Regions from separate parts of the Kribbella sp. NPDC055110 genome, predicted to be linked through region 1. Evidence: riboswitches for the same ligand, from Rfam matches in the RefSeq annotation. Region 1 holds a riboswitch; the other holds the start of a gene.
What was found. Region 1 has a riboswitch for FMN ahead of ribD (bifunctional diaminohydroxyphosphoribosylaminopyrimidine deaminase/5-amino-6-(5-phosphoribosylamino)uracil reductase RibD). Riboswitches for the same ligand answer to the same signal wherever they lie in the genome.

Region 1 (6,789 bases):
GAACGAGCCGGGAACGCGGATGACGGTGTGGTCGGTGACGCCGGAGTCCTCCAGCGCGCGGAGGGCGCCGGCGAGCAGGCCGTCGGTGACCTTCGGGTGCCATTGGGCGGCGACGATCGCGACCCGGGCGTCTTCCACGCGGGGTACCTCGATGGTGGGTGCTCCACTGCCCGACATCAGCCAGCTCCGTTCTCTTCGGTCAGCAGGCCGCCCGGCAGGTGGTGGCCCATGCGATCGCGTTTGGTGCGCAGGTACCGCAGGTTGTGCTCGGTCGGGTCGATGGAGATCCCGCGACGCTCGACCACGTCGATGCCGTACCCCTGCACGCCCGCCAGCTTGTCGGGGTTGTTGGTCATCAGCCGCACTTCCTTGACGCCCAAGTCGGCCAGGATCTGCGCACCGGTCCCGTAGTCGCGCGCATCCGCCGGCAATCCGAGATCCAGGTTCGCGTCCACGGTGTCCCGGCCGGCGTCCTGCAGCTCGTACGCCTGCAGCTTGTGCAACAGCCCGATCCCGCGCCCCTCATGTCCGCGCAGGTACACCACGACACCGCCCTCGGCCGCGACCTGCCGCATCGCCTCGTCCAGCTGCGGCCCGCAGTCGCAGCGCAGCGACCCGAACACGTCGCCTGTCAGGCACTCCGAGTGCAACCGCACCAGCGTCGGCCCATCACCCAACGAGCCGCGCACCAGTGCGAGCTGCTCCGACCCGTCCACCGTGTTGCGGTAGCCGTGGGCAACGAAATCGCCGTACTGCGTCGGCAGCGTCGTCGTCGCGACCCGCTGGATCAGGGACTCGGTACGGCGCCGGTACCGGATCAGGTCGTCGATCGACACCAGGACCAGCCCGTGCTCGTCCGCGAACGTCCGCAGGTCGTGCCCGCGCTTCATCGTCCCGTCGTCGTTGACCAGCTCCGAGATCACCGCGGCCGGCGTCAGCCCGGCCATCCGCGCCAGGTCGATCGAGGCCTCGGTATGACCGGGGCGGACCAGTACGCCGCCCTCGCGACCGCGCAACGGGAACACGTGCCCCGGCTGCACCAGGTCGTACGACTCCGAGGCCGAATCGGTCAGCACCCGGATCGTCCGCGCCCGGTCGGCGGCCGAGATCCCGGTGGAGATCCCGTCCCGCGCGTCGACGGAGATCGTGTACGCCGTCCGCATCCGCTCCCGGTTGTGCGGCGTCATCAACGGGATCCCGAGCCGGTCGAGCTCGGCGCCCTCCATCGGCACGCACACCACACCGGAGCTGTATCGGATCAGGAACGCCAGCAGCTCCGGCGTCGCCTTGGACGCGGCGAAGATCAGGTCGCCCTCGTTCTCACGGTCCTCGTCGTCGACCACGATCACCGGCCGGCCGGCGCGGATCTCGTCGATCGCATGCTCGATCGTGTCGAGCTTCAGCACGTCACCCATCTCAACCCACCACCACTGCCTCAGGCGTCCCGGCCCGCTCCCGGTTCTGGATCTTCCACCAGGACGCGAACCCGATCACGCAGAACAGCCCGTACACGATGTACATCGTCGCCGACGGGTAGAACTTCGCCTGCACCAGCAGCGGTACGCCGACCACGTCGACGGCGATCCAGATCAGCCAGAACTCGACGAAACCACGGGCCATCCCGTACGTCGCCAGGATCGACCCGGTGAGGATCCACGCGTCCCACTGCGGGCCCCACGATCCGAGCTCACGCAGAACGAAGTACGAGATCGCGTACAGGATCACCGCGATGCCGCCGAGCTCGATCCGCTCGCGCGCGGTCGCCCAGCGCGGCTGGACGCCCGTGGCGGCGCCGCCGTGGCGGGTCTGGTACCAGCGGTACCACCCGTACAGGCTGACGATCGCGAAGAACACCTGGCGGCCGGCCTGGCCCCAGAGGTCCTTGTTCTGCGGGGTGTCGAAGATCCCGCCGACGAAAACCGTGAACAGCAGGACGTTGCCGACGATGCCGACCGGCCACGCCGACACCAGCCGGCGCATGCCGAACAGTGCGCTGGCCAGACCGAACACGTTGCCGACGATCTCCCGGACCAGTACCTGCGACCCGGCGATCGTCACCTCGGAGTGCAACAACCAGTCGATCGGGTTCACCGCACGCCTCCGTTGTCCTTCACGTTGCCTCCGGCAAGAAGTCTTTCCACGTACTTCGCGATCACGTCGACCTCGAGGTTGACGGTGTCGCCGACCGTGTTCCGGCCCAGCACGGTCAGTTCGAGCGTCGTCGGGATCAGGCTGACCCCGAACGTCCCGGACGCGTCGTCGACGTCCGTCACGGTCAGCGAGACACCGTCGATCGCGATCGAGCCCTTCTCGGCGACGTACTTGAGGATCTCCGGGGCCGTCGCGATCCGGACGTCCTCCCAGTGCTCCCCCGGCGTACGGGCGGCGATCGTGCCGGTGCCGTCGACGTGGCCCTGGACGATGTGCCCGCCGAGCCGCTCGTGCGCGGCGACGGCCCGCTCGAGGTTGACCGCGGAGCCCTTCTGCAGACCGCCGAGGCTGGTCCGCTGCAGCGTCTCGCGCATCACGTCCGCGGTGAACGCGCCGCCGCCGTACTCCACGACCGTCAGGCAACAGCCGTTGACCGAGATCGAGTCGCCGTGGTCGGCGTCCTCGGTCACCTTCGGCCCGCGGATGGTGAGCCGCGCGGCGTCGCCGTCGAGCAGGTCCAGGGACTCGACGGTGCCGAGTTCTTCGATGATGCCGGTGAACATCTACTTTCCTCCCAGAGGAACCAGGGTCAGCCGGACGTCGTCGCCCAGGCGGGTGACGTCCGCTAGCTTGAACCGCCGCAGGTGGTCGATCGATTCCGCGCCGAGGTCGCCGACCGCGGCGTACCCGGAACCGAGCACGGCCGGGGCGACGTACGCGACGATCTGGTCGACCAGACCGGCGCGCAGGAACGCGGCGGCCAGTGTCGGGCCGCCTTCGAGCCAGAGGTGCCGGATCTGCCGGTCGTCCAGTTGCCGGAGCACCTCGGCGGGATCGTGGGTCGGCAGCAGCAACGTCTCCGCGCGGTCGTTGCGGACCCGCGCGGTGGATGGGATCTCACGGTCGCCGACGACCACCCGCAACGGCTGCCGCGCCGCGGGTACGTCGTACTCGTCGCGAACCGTCAGCTCGGGGTCGTCGTCCAGCACCGTCTGGGTGCCGACGGCAATCGCATCGCACTCGGCCCGCAGCCGGTGGACGTCAGCGCGCGCGATCGGGCCGGTGATCCACTTACTGGTCCGGTCCGGCGCCGCGGAGCGCCCGTCGAGCGTGGTCGCGAACTTCCAGGTGACGAACGGCCGACCCGTCCGGACGCTGTGCAGCCAGACCTGGTTGACCGCCTCGGCCTCGGTCTGCAGGACGTCCTGCACGACGTCGATGTTCTTGTTCCGCAGCTTCTCGGCGCCACCGGATGCGGTCCGGTTCGGATCGGGTACGGCGTACACGACGCGCGCGACCTCGGCCTCGATCAGCGCGTCCGCGCACGGACCGGTCCGGCCGGTGTGGTTGCACGGCTCGAGCGTGACGTACGCCGTACCGCCGCGGGCTCGTGCACCGGCCATCCGGAGCGCCTCGACCTCGGCATGCGGACCGCCGGCAACGGCATGGAAACCCTCGCCCACCGGGTGCCCGTCGCGGCCGGTGATCACGCAGCCGACCACCGGATTCGGATGGGTGCTGCCGATACCTCTCGCAGCCAACTCGACAGCACGCCGCATCCAGGCGATGTCGATCGGCGACGCGTCGTTCACTACTCGGGCCCCTCGTCGTCACGGACGCACTCCGGGGCCTCGATCGGCACGTCTGCTCCGTCGCCCTCACCGGACCATTCGTCCGGTCTCGCGGTCCGTTACCGGACCTCTCGCCGCCGCGTCGCGTGGGCTGTGCAGTCCACGCTCCGCGCCGTCGGGCGCCAGAGCACACCCGCCGACCGCGTGCGCCTCCCATCCGGACTTTCACCGTCGGTCCTGGAATTCCACCAGGTCAACCGATCGCCAAACCGCAGCGACCGGGTCGCGGACTGTTACCGCCGGCTCGGAATTACACCGACCCCGGAGCACACGAGTGGGTTCACTCGTGCCTCAAGTATGCCCCTCCCCGCAACCCACACCACGACCCAGGTCACATCGTGAACCGCTCCCGCACCCAACTGCCACCCGCCGGGGACGCTGAACAAGCTATTTCGTGTTCACCGCCCCCGCGAGGCGGGTTCCCGGTCCCGATCCGTGGCCCGCCTGCGAGCCGTGTCCGAGCTCACCGACCTGGCCGTGTCGGGCGGGATCGAGCCCGAGCACGTCGCCCACGAGCTGGACGGGATCCGCGCTGCGACCGGCGCCTACACCCGGCCGACCACAGCACACCTGGCGCGATCAGCCCCGGCCGGACATCCCACCAGTCCGGCCACCCTTCCGCCGGAACGATTCCTGCACCCCACGACGTACCCCAGCGAGCTGCCCCCGTCCCCCTCCCCGCGCAGCGTCGTACGAGAGATCCAGGACCTGTTCCGGGCCGTCGCTTCGGCCGAGGAGATCCAGCAGGCGGCGGTGGCCGTGGACTCACCGGCGATCGCCGAGCTACTACTTGCCTACGGCACCGGCCGGACAGCAGATGCACTGGCGCACTACCGGAAGCACCACGGCTGATATAGCACAGCCTGAGTAGACATTCGGCGCTGTCTCACGCTTCGTCAGAACGGAATGCACCTCGCGCGGCTGGTGTTGGCTTGCTGCGGCAGGGGCGAACCGTCCTGCCTTCGTTGACGTTGTGAGGAGACAGTTGTGCGCGCGTTCGGCGCTTTTCGGCGGGTTGTCGCAGTGGTCGGGGCCATCACCTTGGCGAGCGCGATGGTTGCCTGTGGCAGCAATGAGGACAAATCCGCGGCGGGCGGCCAGGATCTTGGGCTGATGACGGCGGGGACGCTGCGGATCGGGACCCTGACCGACGCGCCGCCCAACGTGTACGTGAAGGACGGGAAGTTCACCGGTTTCGACAACGACCTGATCACCGCGGTCGCGGCGAAGCTGAACCTGAAGCCGGAGTTCGTCGGGACCGACTTCTCCGCGCTGTTGTCGCAGGTGAACGGCGGCCAGTTCGATCTCGGCAGCTCGTCGATCACGGTCACCGAGGCCCGTAAGAAGACGGTTGCGTTCAGCAACGGGTACGACTTCGGCTACCTCGGCCTGAACACCACCAAGACCTCCGGTATCACGTCGTTCGACCAGCTCACCGGCAAGCGAGTGGTCGTCGTCCAGGGCACCGTCCAGGACGACTACGCCACCGGCAAGAACCTGAACCCGGTCCGCGTCCCGAACTACAACGCCGCGCTCGGCCAGCTCAAGGCCGGTACGGCGGACGCGTGGGTGAGCCCGGCCGAGATCGGCGAGAAGATGGCGAAGGAGCAGGGCGGCGGCACGGTGATCCTGGCCGCGAAGGAGCTCAGCGACGCGCCGATGGCGTTCGCGGTGGCGAAGAGCAACGACAAGCTCCGCGAGGCCGTGAACAAGGCGCTCGACGAGGTGATCGCCGACGGTACCTGGACCAAGCTGGTCGAGCAGTACTACCCGGGTCGCGCCGTACCGGCGAACTTCAAGCCGGGCAGCGGATCGGTCAAGTTCACGGCTCCCAAAGCCTGATGGACATCTGGTCCACCCTGAGTGACACCTTCCTCGACTGGGAGTCGATGAGGGCGGTCCTGCCCGAGATGCTCAAGGTGGGACTGGTCAACACCCTGATCCTGGCGGCCGCCTCGGTCGTGCTGGGCACTCTGCTCGGCATGATCGTGGCGGTCCTCGCCCTGTCCGGCAAGCGCTGGCTGCGCTGGCCGGCGAAGATCTACACCGACATCTTCCGCGGCCTGCCTGCGATCCTGACCATCCTGCTGATCGGCCAGGGCCTGTCCCCGATCACCCGGCACTGGTGGGGCCCGAACCCGTATCCGCTCGGCATCCTCGCGCTGTCGCTGATCGCCGCCGCGTACATCGGCGAGATCTTCCGTTCCGGCATCCAGAGCGTCGAGAAGGGTCAGCTCGAGGCCGCCCGTGCGCTCGGCTTCAGTTATTCGAGCGGCATGCGGCTGGTCGTCATCCCACAAGGGGTACGGCGGGTGTTGCCGGCGCTGGTGAACCAGTTCATCGCGCTCGTGAAGGAGTCGAGCCTGGTCTACTTCCTGGGCCTGCTGGCGAGTCAGCGCGAACTGTTCCGGATCGGGCAGGACGCGGCCGCGACCAACGGCAACCTGTCCCCATTGCTGGTCGCCGGCATCTTCTACCTCGTGATCACGGTCCCGCTGACGCACTTGGTGAACCACTTCGACAAGCGGATGCGAGAAGGGCGACCGGTCGAGTCGGAGGATGTCGAACTGGAGGAGCTCGCGCATGCGAACCGTTGAAGCAGCCAGCCTGGAGGTGAGCGGTGTCGAGCTCGCCTTCGGCAGCAACAAGGTGCTGCGCGGCGTCGATCTCGTCGTACCGGCCGGGCAGACCGCGTGCGTGATCGGCCCGTCGGGCTCCGGGAAGTCGACGCTGCTGCGGGCGATCAACCGGCTGCTCGAGCCGGATGCGGGTGACGTGAAGCTCGGTGGCGAGTCGGTACTGCGGGGCGATGCCGACGTACTGCGGCGGCGCATCGGCATGGTGTTCCAGCACTTCAACCTGTTCCCGCACAAGAGCGTGCTCGACAACATCACGCTCCCGCTGCGCAAGATCAAGAAGCTCGACGCCGAAGCAGCACAGTCCGCGGCTCGCGCGCAGCTCGAGTTGGTCGGCCTTGCGCACAAGGCCGGAGCGCGGCCCGGGAACC
Region 2 (6,789 bases), on a different contig from region 1:
GAAGGACGCCCTGGTCATCAGCGTGAAGACCAGCGACCCCAGCGCACCCATCACGGCGACGGGCAGCAGGGCCCGCAGCGGCGCGTACGACGCGTACCCGAACGCGACCGCCATCACCGCGCCGGACGTGACCATGAGCGGCAGGTTCCCCAACTGGATCGTCTGCGCTTCGATGCCGACGTGCAGACCGAACTTCAGGCCCAGCGCAAGCCCCAGTGAGACACCGGCGATGATCCCGCCGGTGAGCAGCATCGCCTCCAGAAGGCGGGCCGCGGCGGTCACGTAGTACCCGGTGATCGCGTCCTGCACGGCACCGGTGAGGGCGATCCCGGCCAGCAGCATGATGATGCCGGCGGCAACGACCAGGGACGGCTTCACCGGCGCGTGCACGGCGTACAGGATCAGCGCGACCGCGGTCGCCACGAACGCACCGGCGACCTGCTGGTAGAACGCAGGGAGTCGCTGCCGGTTGAACCACCGGTTGCTCAGGTCGATCACGATCGCGGTCAGCACCGCCACCAGCGTGATCAGCCATCCGCCGCCGAGCAGCAGCGTCGCGCCGCCGGCCATCACGCCCCAGGCGAGCACCGCACTCCACCGCGGGTACGGCGGACCGGCCGACGTCAGCCGGGCGAGTTCGCGGGAGGCCTCCTCGCGGGTCACGTCGCCGCGCGCGAACCGTCGTACCAGCTGGTCGACGTCGGTCAGCCGAGAGAAGTCCTGGGACCGGTAGCGGACCAGGCGGATGTGTGTTTCGGGCGCGACGTCCGGTGCGGCCTGGTACGAGACCGCCATCGAGGTGAACGTGATGTCGACCTCGCAGCCGCGCAGTCCGCCGGCCGCGGTGACACCGAGGATCGTCGCGGTCGCGTCCGCCGTACCGGCACCGCTGGACAGCAGCACCTCACCGACCCGCAGCGCCAGGTCGATGGTGGCGTAGACCTCCCGCTGCTCGTCAGGCTCCATTTAAGAGCCGGTGAGCCATCGCGAGGTCGGTGATCAGGATGTTGACCCAGCCGCCGAGCAGGGCCGCGCGGATCGCGGAGTACTTGCGGTCGCCGCCGGCCACCCCGATCCGGCGCGGCACCGCCAGCAACTCCTTCGCGGTCACCCCGATGACCCGCTGGTCGAACGTCGAACGCACGAGCTTTCCCTCTTCGTCGAAGAACCGGAAACACACGTCCCCGACGGCACCGAGCCGGCGCAGCTCGTCCTGGTCGGCCTCCGCGACCGCGTTCCCACTGCGCTGCAGCAGCGGCGAGGGCTCGAGGCTGCCGATCCCGACCAGGGCGTCGGTGAGTTGCCCCCACGTGCCCAGAACGTCCCGAACGGACACGTCGTTCATCATCGCCCGGCGTACGGCGGGCGTCCCGACCAGCCCGGGAGCGGGCAGGTACACCGGCATCCCACCAGTCAGCTCAGCGAACCGCGCGGTCAGCCGGGTGGCCTGCATCTGCACCGCGGCATCACCCAGTCCGCCGACGATCTGGACCACCTTGTCCACCACCGGCACGCTCTTGCGCGGCATCCGGTCGACCGCGCTGATCAGCGTCTCGCTCCAGGACGAGATCCCGACCACGTGCCCGCCCGTCAGCGTCATGTCCAGGTACGCCGCCGCGCCCGAGCCGAGCGCAGGCAGTACGTCGTCCCCCACGCCGAGAGTGTCGACGACGACCGCGTCGCGCAGCCCGTACCGCCCCTGCAGTTCGTCCTCGAGGTCACTGTGTACGCCGCTCGGCATAGTCACCACGGTGTGCACGATCCCGACCTCGACGGCCTGTTTCAGCATCCGGGAGACGCGCGCCTGGGAGAGGTTCAGCTCGGCGGCGATCTGCGGCTGGCGGATGCCCTTCTCGTGGTACATCCGCGCCACCTTCGCGAGCAGCCGCAGCTCGTCCAGCCCCGGCCGGCGCACCGCGCGGTTCGCGTTCACCTCGACCCCCTCGCAACGTTCAGGTCTACGGACTATAGGTCAGGCAGACACAGGTACACGCGGGGCGCTCCACCCTCGTCCGGGATCGGGGAGAGCGGAGTATCGCGTTTGCCGGTGGCGACGACCGAGCCGTCGCGGGGATCGACGATCGTGTAGCTGAGCGGCACGGTGTCGTCGAACACCATCACGGGCCCGCCGTTCTCGCGGTACACGATCAGCATCCCGTCCGCGCCGCTGAGCGCACGCCCGGAGATGACCCGGGTCCAGTCCGGCACCATGTCGGTGGTCGGTAACCCGTCGAGGATCTTTCCGAGCAGTCCGACGTACGTCGACCCTTCGAAGCCGATCGCCTCACGCCAGCCCGCGCCGGGTGCCAAGAAGAACTCGGAGTGCCCCGGCTCCTCGGGATGCAGCCGCCACTGCCACAGGCTGCCCGCGCCGTAGACGACGCCCATCGTGCCGCCCGCGCACAGATTGCTCCACGCCTCGTGCCCCTGCCACCAGCCCTCGGCCACGCCGGTCCGGCCGGTGTGTTCGTACGTCGGTTCGCCGTTCGCGACCGCCTTCACCGGTTCGTTCCGCCACATGTCCGCGACCCGCTCCGGCACGTGCTCGCCGGTGTGCCCGGTCTGACACCACTGGAAGTCCAGCCAGTCCGCGTCCTGGTGAGCGAGCGCGCGGATATGCGGCCGGTAATGGATGCCGGTCGGCTGCTCGTAGCAATCCACCGCGTGCACCTCTGCACCACCCGCAGCAGTCTGAGGCTCCGCACCGGAACCGTCCCCACCAACCAGGTAGATCGCCGGCCTCGCTCCGTAGCGCGCCACGAGGTAGCGGCAGTAGGCGGCGTACTCCGATGGCGGTACGACGGTGCCCGCGACGTCGAGACCCTTCCAGCCGAAGCCCTGGAACACGGGCTGCAGCACCGGGACAAGACCGTGCTCGACCAAGATGTCGAGCAGCTCGTCGAGGTACTGGAAGTACTCGACATTCATCCGGTTCAGGTGACCGTCGGCGAGATCCTCGAAGCCGACCGCGAACCCTTCGTCCTGGGTCCGGTCGCGCGGTCCGACGGCGCGCATGTCCGGTTGGACGGTCATCAGCAGGACCGCGTTGAAACCCTTCGCCCGCCGGTCGGCGGCGTACTCACGGACCTGGTCGGGGGTCGCCCGCCACGGCAGCGCCCACGCGGTGTCGGCGACGAGGATCGCGGGCGTCCCGTCGGCGTGCACCAGGCTCCGGCCGCCGGGCGACATCCGCCAGAACCCGTGGGCGTAGAACGGATTGGCCTCGTCTTCAGGCGCCGGGGACACGTCGACGTCGAGGTGACCCGACGTGGGGCTGCTCGTCCATCGCCAGTGCCCGGGCATCGGCGCCGCGAAGCGGACCTTTCGCACCTCGCCGCCGTCCCAGAACGTGGGCCGCCGGAGCACGACACCGCTCTCGTGCTCGAACTCGACCCATTCGGCGGTGGTGGGCAGTTCGATCTCGCGCCAGACGGATGAGATGGACATGACACTCCAGGGATGCTCGTTGCCGTTAAGCTGATGCTGAGAAGAACACACGTGCTCTGGGGTCGGTGAAATTCCGAGCCGGCGGTGACAGTCCGCGACCCGTGACTTCGTGTTCTGACCGGGGCGGTGGGGTGGGCCTCGCAAGGACACGGGACGGTTGACCTGGTGGAACTCCGGGACCGACGGTGAAAGTCCGGATGGGAAGACGCACGTGGCAGCTGCACGTCCCTGCAATGGGGGCGTGGAGCTTGTCGTTGCCCCGGAGTGCTCACGAATGCATTTCCGAGAGGACAACGATCGTGGACACCGTGACCAGCCTGGACACCATCGACCATGCGGTCGCCGAGCTCGCCGCCGGACGGCCGGTCGTGGTCGTCGACGACGAGGACCGTGAGAACGAAGGCGACCTGACCTTCGCAGCGAGCCTCGCGACGCCCGAGTTGATGGCCCTGCTCGTCCGTCACACCAGCGGCTACGTCTGCGCGCCCGCGGCGCCGGAGATCCTGGACCGGCTCGAGCTGCCGTTGATGGTGCCGAACAACCAGGACAGCCTGCGTACGGCGTACACCGTGTCGGTGGATGCGGCGACCGGAGTCGGGACCGGTATCTCCGCCGCGGACCGGGCGCGGACCGTCCGTGTGCTGGCCGATCCCTCGGCGCAGCCCGCGGACCTGATCCGGCCCGGTCACATCCTCCCGTTGCGCGCGGTCGACGGCGGCGTCCGGCAGCGGCCCGGTCACACCGAGGCCACCGTCGAACTCGTCCGGCTGGCCGGGCTGCCGCCGGTCGGCGTGATCGGCGAGCTCATGAACGACGACGGAACCCTGATGACCGGCGCCGACCTCCACCGCTTCGCCACCACCCACAACTTCGCCCTCATCTCCATCGCCGCCCTCATCACCCACCTCGCCTAGTTGCTTGCGTCCGAAGAACTGGAGGGGTGTCTCGCCAGTTCTTCGGACGTAAGCGTCAGTGGACGAGGTTGCGGGCGGCGTCGGCGATGCCTTCGGGGGAGAGTCCGTAGCGGTCGAGGAGGTAGGCGGCCGACCCGGTGGGGGCGAACTCGGGGAAGCCGAGGATCGTCACGCGGGCCGGATGATGCTGTACGACGGTCTCGGCGACCGCACCGCCGAGGCCGCCGCCGGACACCGCTTCCTCGGCGGTCACGATGCCGGCCGTCTCCCGCGCGGCCGCGACCACGGCGTCGGTGTCCAGCGGCTTCACCGTCGGCATCGACAGCACCCGGGCCGAGATCCCTTCCTCCGCGAGCCGTTCGGCGGCGGCCAGCGCCCGCCACAGCACGGTCCCGTTGCTGATCACCGTGACATCGTTGCCCTCTCGCACCGTGATCGCCTTGCCGAGCTCAAAGGAGTAGTCCTCGGCGTACACCTTCGGCACGCTCATCCGACTCACCCGGATGAACACCGGCCCCTCCGATGCGGCAGCCCAGCGCAGCGCGGCCGCGGTCTCGATCGGGTCGGCGGGCACGATGACCTTCATGTTGGCGATCGCCCGCAGCCAGGCGATGTCCTCGATCGAGTGGTGCGTCGGGCCGAGTTCGCCGTACGCGACGCCGGGGCTCATACCGCAGAGCTTCACGTTGGTGTTCGAGTACGCGACGTCGGCCTTGATCTGCTCGAGCGCCCGGCCGGTGAGGAAGCAGGACGCCGCCGAGACGAACGGGATCCGGCCGCCGTTGGCCAGCCCGGACGCGACGCCGACCATGTCCTGCTCGGCGATACCGACGTTGATCAGCCGGTCCGGGAACGCCTTGCGGAAGCTGTTCAGCTTGCTCGACCCGACCGAGTCGTTGACCACGCCAACGATCCGGTGATCGGCCTCGGCCAGCTCCGCGAGCGTCTCGACGTACGCATCCCGGCAGTCGTACCGCGGCTGATCCGCGATCGAACGGGTCTCCACCACTGTCATGCCAGCTCCTTCAGTGCCTGCTGGTACTCCGCGGCGTCCGGCACGCGGTGGTGCCAGGCGACGTTGTTGCTCATGAACGAGATCGGATGGCCCTTGTGGGTGTGCGCGATCACGAACGTCGGCTTGCCCGGCCGGAACGGTACGGCGGACAGCACGTCGAGCAGCTCGCCGTGGTCGTGACCGTTCACCTCGACCACCGCGAACCCGAACGCGGCCGCCTTCTCCGGCAACGGGTCGAGGTCGTTGGTCTCCTTGGTGGTCGCACCCTGCTGCAGCCGGTTCCGGTCGACGATCACGGTCAGCCGGTCCAGCTGGTACTGCGAGGCCGCCATCATCGCCTCCCAGTTCGAGCCCTCCTGCAGCTCGCCGTCGCCGACGAGGACATAGGTACGGCGCAACGAAACATCGAGCTTCGCCGACAGCGCATGACCGACCGCGACCGGCAGGCCGTGCCCGAGTGGACCGGTGTTGGCCTCGACGCCGGCGACCTTGGTCCGGTTCGGATGCCCGTTCAGCGCGGACAGCGGCTTGAGGAACGTAGCGAGCTCCTCGACCGGCAGGAACCCGAACGCGGCCAGCGTGGTGTAGAGCGCGCCCGCGACGTGCCCTTTGCTCAGGATGAAACGGTCCCGCTCGGGGTCGTTCACCGTCGCGGGCGAGATGTCGAGCACAGCGCCGTACAGCGTGGCCAGGATGTCGATCGAGGAGAAGTCGCCGCCGATGTGCCCGGCGCCGGCGTGGTGGACCAGCGTGAGGTCCTGGATCCGGATCTGTTTCGCGGCCTCGGCGATGTGCGCGACCTGCTCGGCGCGACTGGAGTGGACCGGCAGGCGTCCGAGCACCGGCATCGTGGTGTGTTCGACGGTCAGCGTCATGCCAGCTCCGCCATCGAACTCAGCAGGACCTTCTGGACCAGCTTCTGAGCGGCCAGGGCGTCGTGCGAGGCCTGCGCTGCGGCGAGGGCTTCGTCATCCAGTACGTCGAGCGCATGGTGGATCGCCTTGAGGAACGTGATCGCCTGCTTCGCGGCCTGGACGCTGTCCTCGCGGAATGGGAACTGATCGAGCTGCCAGACGCCTTCCCAGTTGTTCTTGCGCAGCGTGTGGAAGAACTCGAACGTCTCCACCAGGTGCACCGAGCCGACCACCATGTCGTCGTCCCAGCCGCGCAGGTTGTCGTTCACGTCGATCGCGAACAACCGGCCGTAGTCGATCGCAAGTTGCGCCGCGTCGGCCGGCGTCTCCTGCCCGTACAGCGAATGCCCGAAGTCGAGCAGGATGCCGAGGTTGGGCAGGCCGATCTTCTCGATGCCGAGCAGCGTGCGGGCGACGTTCGGGAAGATGATCTTCACCCGCGGTTCGCGCGGCTTGTACTCGATCACGAAGTTGATGTCCGGATGCGCGCTCACCAGTT

Region 2: another riboswitch for FMN. It lies ahead of ribB (3,4-dihydroxy-2-butanone-4-phosphate synthase); the one in region 1 lies ahead of ribD (bifunctional diaminohydroxyphosphoribosylaminopyrimidine deaminase/5-amino-6-(5-phosphoribosylamino)uracil reductase RibD).

The regions. Positions count from the first base shown of each region.
Region 1 is NZ_JBSGTS010000024.1:88,582-95,370, reverse strand. Features, by position in the region: gene ribH (6,7-dimethyl-8-ribityllumazine synthase) at 1-177, opposite strand, end outside; gene ACWF0M_RS29820 (bifunctional 3,4-dihydroxy-2-butanone-4-phosphate synthase/GTP cyclohydrolase II) at 177-1,415, opposite strand; gene pnuC (nicotinamide riboside transporter PnuC) at 1,417-2,091, opposite strand; gene ACWF0M_RS29810 (riboflavin synthase) at 2,088-2,714, opposite strand; gene ribD (bifunctional diaminohydroxyphosphoribosylaminopyrimidine deaminase/5-amino-6-(5-phosphoribosylamino)uracil reductase RibD) at 2,715-3,743, opposite strand; FMN riboswitch at 3,924-4,055, opposite strand; gene ACWF0M_RS29800 (hypothetical protein) at 4,236-4,634, shown strand; gene ACWF0M_RS29795 (substrate-binding periplasmic protein) at 4,770-5,624, shown strand; gene ACWF0M_RS29790 (amino acid ABC transporter permease) at 5,624-6,379, shown strand; gene ACWF0M_RS29785 (amino acid ABC transporter ATP-binding protein) at 6,366-6,789, shown strand, end outside.
Region 2 is NZ_JBSGTS010000004.1:241,779-248,567, forward strand. Features, by position in the region: gene ACWF0M_RS08975 (threonine/serine ThrE exporter family protein) at 1-966, opposite strand, end outside; gene ACWF0M_RS08980 (sugar-binding transcriptional regulator) at 956-1,933, opposite strand; gene ACWF0M_RS08985 (apiosidase-like domain-containing protein) at 1,966-3,447, opposite strand; FMN riboswitch at 3,495-3,662, shown strand; gene ribB (3,4-dihydroxy-2-butanone-4-phosphate synthase) at 3,747-4,361, shown strand; gene ACWF0M_RS08995 (transketolase family protein) at 4,417-5,376, opposite strand; gene ACWF0M_RS09000 (transketolase) at 5,373-6,251, opposite strand; gene ACWF0M_RS09005 (sugar phosphate isomerase/epimerase family protein) at 6,248-6,789, opposite strand, start outside.